DNA from 3 places in the Achromobacter sp. ISS7 genome. Region 2 is predicted to be linked to each of the others. Evidence: predicted binding sites of a transcription regulator. Region 2 holds the regulator's gene; each other region holds the start of a gene.
The links. Region 2 encodes LexA, which represses DNA repair genes until DNA is damaged. Its sites were predicted from a motif close to ACTGTATNNNNATACAGT; they were not measured.
Positions count from the first base shown of each region.

Region 1: a site for LexA is predicted at 699-716, ahead of recA (recombinase RecA). Genes of this name have one in related genera too.
Region 3: a site for LexA is predicted at 1,190-1,207, ahead of AC1HFW_RS14885 (ATP-dependent helicase). Genes of this name have one in related genera too.

Region 1 covers NZ_JAWRZD010000001.1:442,643-444,840, forward strand. Annotated here, with positions in the region: gene AC1HFW_RS01975 (response regulator transcription factor) at 1-518, opposite strand, end outside; gene recA (recombinase RecA) at 891-1,955, shown strand; gene recX (recombination regulator RecX) at 2,055-2,198, shown strand, end outside.
Region 2 covers NZ_JAWRZD010000001.1:2,795,838-2,798,035, forward strand. Annotated here, with positions in the region: gene AC1HFW_RS12495 (amino acid aminotransferase) at 1-813, shown strand, start outside; gene lexA (transcriptional repressor LexA) at 974-1,624, shown strand; gene lon (endopeptidase La) at 1,736-2,198, opposite strand, start outside.
Region 3 covers NZ_JAWRZD010000001.1:3,352,079-3,354,276, forward strand. Annotated here, with positions in the region: gene AC1HFW_RS14885 (ATP-dependent helicase) at 1-1,143, opposite strand, end outside; gene AC1HFW_RS14890 (DUF72 domain-containing protein) at 1,253-2,164, shown strand.

The sequences.
Region 1 (2,198 bases), 2.4 Mb from region 2:
TGGGTCTTGCTGACCATGCGGCCGCTGCGGGTCAGCAGGATCTCCAGCAGGCTGACTTCGCGCGCAGAGAGGTCCAGCGTCTGGTCGTCGACCATGGCCACGCGCCCGGTCTGGTCGAACACCAGCCGGCCGTGCTTGAGCAGGGTGGCGCCGCCGCCCGCGCCGCGCCGCGTCAGGGCGCGCACGCGGGCTTCCAGCTCGGACAGCGCGAACGGCTTGGCCATGTAGTCGTCGGCGCCCAGGTCCAGCCCCTTGACGCGCTGCTCGATGCTGTCGGCGGCAGTCAGGATCAGGACGGGCAGGGCGGAGTTGCGGGCCCGCAGGCGCCGCAGCACTTCCAGGCCGGCCAGTTGCGGCAGGCCCAGGTCGAGGATAAGCAGGTCGAAGGCCTGGGCCGCCAGCGCCGAATCGGCCGCCAGGCCGTCGCGCACGGCGTCGACCGCGTAGCCGTTGTGGCGCAACGAGCGTGACAGGCCGTCGGCCAGGATGCTGTCGTCTTCGGCGATCAGGATGCGCATGGGCTGTCGAAAAGAAGGAGAAGCGCGACGCGTGAGCGGCGCGCGCATGCCGCCCTGGGGCGGATAGCCGGGGCGGCGGGCCGGGGAGGCGCAATGGGGACATAGCGCCGGTTTTTTCCACGATTCTGTCATACGACACCGTGCTTGCCCACTCAGGGAATACGTGGAAAACTGTGGCACACTGGTTTTTTGTACAGTACAATCCGATGCCATAATCTGCGCTATCGCTTTCTGATCGGTGCCGATTGCAGCCTGGATCCGCCGCTGCGGCACCGTTTCGATCAATCCCTTGCGACAACCCGCGCGCTGACCGGTATCCGTGCCGCGCCCGACACCCGATACGTTACAGACCTAGACCCGACAGGACACTACATGGACGACAAAACCACCAAGGCCGCCGCTTCGGAAAAAGCCAAGGCGCTGGCCGCCGCGCTCTCGCAGATCGAAAAGCAGTTCGGCAAGGGCTCGATCATGCGCTACGGCGACAACGAGGTCTCGCACGACATCCAGGTGGTGTCGACCGGCTCGCTGGGTCTGGACATCGCGCTGGGCGTCGGCGGCCTGCCGCGCGGCCGCGTGGTGGAAATCTACGGTCCGGAATCCTCGGGCAAGACCACGCTGACCCTGCAGGTCGTGGCCGAAATGCAGAAGATCGGCGGCACCTGCGCCTTCGTCGACGCCGAACACGCGTTGGACGTGCAATACGCCTCGAAGCTGGGCGTCAACCTGGCCGACCTGCTGATCTCGCAGCCGGACACGGGTGAGCAGGCGCTGGAAATCACCGACGCGCTGGTGCGCTCGGGTTCGGTCGACCTGATCGTGGTCGACTCGGTCGCGGCCCTGGTGCCCAAGGCCGAAATCGAAGGCGAAATGGGCGATTCGCTGCCCGGCCTGCAGGCCCGCCTGATGAGCCAGGCGCTGCGCAAGCTGACCGCCACCATCAAGAAGACCAACTGCATGGTCATCTTCATCAACCAGATCCGCATGAAGATCGGCGTGATGTTCGGCAACCCCGAAACCACCACCGGCGGCAACGCGCTCAAGTTCTACGCCTCGGTGCGCCTGGACATCCGCCGCATCGGCTCGATCAAGAAGGGCGACGAGGTCGTCGGCAACGAAACCCGCGTCAAGGTGGTCAAGAACAAGGTCGCGCCCCCGTTCAAGCAGGCCGAGTTCGACATCATGTACGGCGCCGGCATCTCGCGCGAAGGCGAAATCATCGACCTGGGCGTGGCCGCCAACGTGGTGGACAAGTCCGGCGCGTGGTACAGCTACAACGGCAACCGCATCGGCCAGGGCAAGGACAACGTCCGTGAATACCTGAAGGAACACAAGGAACTTGCGATCGAGATCGAGAACCGGGTCCGTGAGAACCAGGGCATCGTCAGCCGCGCCGCGGAATTCGTGCCCACCGCCGAAGACGACAGCGACGAGTAATCGTCACGCCATCATCGGATCGCACCGGTCCCGCCAGCCCGGTCGCCAGCGGCAGGCTCCCTTTCCGGGAGGCCTGCCGCTGGCACATAGAGGAAGCGCATGAGCTGGAAACCGCCCGTCACGTCCGCCGACCGCCTGCGCGCCAAGCTGGACGATGAGTTCGAAACCGTGGCCAAGCCCGAGGGCTTGCGCCGCACGTCGGACTTGCGGCGGGCCGCTGAATCCGCCGCCTCGTCCGGCCCT
Region 2 (2,198 bases):
GATCCCAGCTGGGAAAACCACCGCGCGCTGTTCGAACGCGCCGGTTTCGAAGTCGGCACCTACGCCTACTACGACGCCGCCACCCGCGGCCTGAACTTCGACGGCATGCTGGCCGCCTTGAAGGCCGCGCCGGCCAACACCGTGGTCGTGCTGCACGCCTGCTGCCACAACCCGACCGGCGTCGACCCGACCTTCGACCAATGGAAGCAGATCGCCGCGGTCGTCAAGGAAAACAAGCTGGTGCCGTTCCTGGACATCGCCTACCAGGGCTTCGGCGAAGGCCTGCGTGAGGACGCCGCCGTCGTGCGCCTGTTCGCCGACCTCGACCTGACCATGTTCATCAGCTCGTCGTTCTCGAAGTCGTTCTCGCTGTACGGCGAGCGCGTCGGCGCCCTGACCGTCGTCTCCGGCAGCAAGGACGAAGCCGTCCGCGTGCTGAGCCAGCTCAAGCGCGTCATCCGCACCAACTATTCCAACCCGCCCACCCACGGCGGCACGATCGTCTCCACGGTGCTGAACTCGCCCGAGCTGTTCGCCATGTGGGAAGAAGAACTCGGCGCCATGCGCGACCGCATCCGCCTGATGCGCAAGCAGCTGGTCGAGAAGATCAAGGAACACGGCGGCAAGCAGGACTTCAGCTTCGTGCTGGAGCAGCGCGGCATGTTCTCGTACTCCGGCCTGACCTCGGCCCAGGTCGACCGCCTGCGCGAAGAGCATGGCGTCTACGCCGTCTCCAGCGGCCGCATCTGCGTCGCCGCGCTCAACAGCGGCAACATCGACCAGGTGGCCAAGGGCATCGCCGCGGTGCTGTAAAGCGCCCCGCCGGCCTGCGCCAACCCCAAACGGGACCTTCGGGTCCCGTTTTTATTGCCCGCTTGGTGGCCGCGCCCGATCCGCGCTTGCTTTTTTGCGTTATGTCCCCCAGAATGCCGCTGTATATATGTACAGTCCGACTCACCAACGGATCATCGCCATGGCCAGCAAACTCACTGATCGTCAACAGCAAATCCTGGACCTCATCCGGCAAACCGTCGCGCGCACCGGCTTTCCGCCCACCCGCGCCGAGATCGCCCAGGCCCTCGGATTCCGCTCGCCCAACGCGGCCGAAGACCATCTGAAGGCGCTGGCCCGCAAGGGCGCCATCGAGCTCACCGCCGGCGCCTCGCGCGGCATCCGCCTGAAGGACGCCTCGCCCGCCCAGACCCAGGCGCCGCTGCCCCTGCCCGGCCTGGCGCAGCTGCTGCTGCCGCTGGTGGGCCGGGTGGCCGCTGGCAGCCCGATCCTGGCGGCCGAGCACGTCGAACGCGAGATCGGCGTCGATACCAGCCTGTTCGCGCAGACCCCCGACTACCTGCTCAAGGTACGCGGCATGAGCATGCGCGACGCCGGCATCCTCGAAGGCGACCTGCTGGCCGTCAAGAAGGCGTCCGAGGCCCGCAATGGCCAGATCGTGGTGGCGCGGCTGGGCGACGACGTCACCGTCAAGCGCCTGCAGCGCCAGAACGGCCGCATCGAACTGCTGCCCGAGAACCCCGATTTCAATGTCATCGTGGTCGAAGCCGACCAGGAATTCGCGCTGGAAGGCATCGCGGTCGGGCTGATCCGGCCGCACACGCTGCACTGATTTCCCCGCTTGTTCCGGCGCCGGTTCGATCGCCGCGCCAAAAAAAGAAACCCCGCGCAAGCGGGGTTTCTTTTTGAAGGCCGCCCCTTGCGGGGCGCCTCGGGCCAGGCATCAGTGCTTGAGCACCGGATCCGTCGAGCCCGGTTCCGCCGGCTTGGCGACCAGCGGTTCCTTGACCGCTTCGTCTTCAGCCAGCGGCTCCGGCAGGCGTTCCAGGGCCAGTTCCAGCACCTTGTCGATCCAGCGGACCGGCACGATCTCGAGATGGTTCTTGACGTTGTCCGGGATCTCCGCCAAATCCTTGACGTTTTCTTCCGGGATCAAGACCGTCTTGATGCCACCGCGGTGGGCGGCCAGCAGCTTTTCCTTCAGGCCGCCGATCGGCAGGACTTCGCCACGCAGCGTGATCTCGCCGGTCATGGCGACGTCGGCGCGCACCGGGATGCGCGACAGGGCCGACACCATGGCCGTGGTGATCGCGATACCGGCGGACGGACCGTCCTTGGGCGTCGCGCCTTCCGGCACGTGCACGTGCATGTCGTGCTTCTCGAACACGCTGTCGGCAAAGCCCAGG
Region 3 (2,198 bases), 560 kb from region 2:
GGCCTGCGACTTGAGCGTGGCGCCGCCCTCGCGCTGCGCCAGCACCTGGTCGGCGACCCAGCGGGCCTGGCCGGCCTCGTCGCTGACGGTGACCAGCTCGGGCAATTGCGACGACGGCCGGTCGCTCCAGAGATCCTTGGCGTAGCGCTCGGCCGCCAGGCCGATGACGGCGTTGGAGGCGGTCAGGATGGGCTGGGTCGAACGGTAGTTGCGGTCCAGCGTGATGACGCGCGCCGGCTGCGGGAACTGGGCCGGGAAGTCGAGGATGTTGCGCACCGTGGCGGCGCGGAACGAATAGATCGACTGGGCGTCGTCGCCCACCACGGTCAGGCCGCGGCCATCGGGTTTCATGGCCAGCAGGATGGCGGCCTGCAGGCGGTTGGTGTCCTGGTATTCGTCCACCAGCACGTGGTCGAAGCGCGCGCCGACATCGGCGGCGATGGCCGCGTCGCCCATCATCTCGGCCCAGTACAGCAGCAGGTCGTCGTAGTCGAGCACCTGCTGGTCCTGCTTGGCGGCGACATAGGCGCGGAACAGGTTCTTGAGTTCGTCTTCCCATTGCGCGCACCACGGGAAAGTGCCGTGCAGCACGTCGGCCACCGGCGTCTGGCTGTTGACCACGCGCGAGTAAATCGCCAGGCAGGTGCCCTTGAGCGGAAAGCGCGACTTGGTGGCCGACAGGCCGAGCTCGTGGCGCACCATGCCCATCAGGTCCTCGGCATCGCCGCGGTCATGGATGGTGAAGGCCTCGGACAGGCCGATGCGCTGGGCGCAGTCGCGCAGCAGGCGCGCGCCGATGGCATGGAAGGTGCCGGCCCATGGCAGCGATGGCGCCTGCTGGCTGCCGCGCAGGTTCATCACCCGCTGCAGCACGCTGCCGACGCGCCGTTCCATTTCCTGGGCCGCGCGACGCGAGAAGGTCAGCAGCAGCATGCGCTGCGGATCGGCGCCGTTCAGGATCAGGTGGGCGACGCGGTGCGCCAGGGTGTTGGTCTTGCCCGAGCCGGCGCCGGCGATCACCAGCAGCGGGCCGTCGTCGCCCGCGCCGCCGACACCGAACTCGGCGGCCTCGCGCTGGGCGGGGTTGAGGTCGGCCAGGGGATCGGGACGGCTGGACGGGTTGGCGGGATTCTGGTCGGACATGGGGCGCGGGATGGACGGCGGCGGGCGCGCTCGGCGCGGCCCGATACCTGGGTATATATCCAGGTATCATAACCGCATCGCCTCCCGCTCCCGCTACGCCCGTTTTCCCATGCGCCTGCTTGCCGGCACCGCTTCCTGGACCGACCCCACGCTGCTGGCGTGCGGCCGCTTCTACCCGCGCGAGGCGCATGACGCCCAGTCACGGCTGCGTTTCTACGCCAGCCGCTTCGGGCTGGCCGAGGTCGATTCCAGCTACTACGCCCTGCCCAGCGCCGACAACGCCTATCTGTGGGCGCAGCGCACGCCCGACGATTTCGTCTTCAATATCAAGGCCTACCGGCTCTTCACCGGCCACCAGACGCCGCTGGCGTCGCTGCCGGCCGACATCCGCCGCGAACTGGACGACTGGCCCGAGCCGGTCATCTACCACCACGCCATGCCGGGCGACCTGCGCGACGAACTCTGGCGCCGCTACACGCTGGCGCTGGAACCCTTGCGCATGGCCGGCAAGCTGGGCGCGGTGCACTTCCAGTTCCCGCCCTGGCTGCGGCGCGACGCGCGCGGCCACGCGCTGGTGGCCGAATGCGCGCGGCGCCTGCCGGAACACCTGCTGTCGGTCGAGTTCCGCCACCGCAGCTGGTTCGACTCGGCCCCGGCCACGGACGCCACGCTGGCGTTCGAGCGCGAGCTGGGCCTGGTGCATACCGTGGTGGACGCGCCGCAGGGGTTCGACAACAGCGTGCCGGCGGTGTGGGCATGCACCCACCCCGACCTGACGCTGCTGCGCCTGCACGGGCGCAACGCCGCCACCTGGAACGCCAACGGCGCCGCGTCGTCGGGGCGCTTCCAATATGAATATTCCGAGGCCGAGCTGGCCGAACTGGCGCGCCGCTTCCAGGAACTGGCGCGGCAAAGCGGACAGGCGCACGCGGTGTTCAACACCAACTTCGAGGACCAGGGCATGCGCAACGCCACGGCGTTCGCGGCGGCGCTGGGCGGCGGACAGAACCGCCTGGACTGACGGGGGCCGGCGCGATCCGAACGCGCGGGCCGTG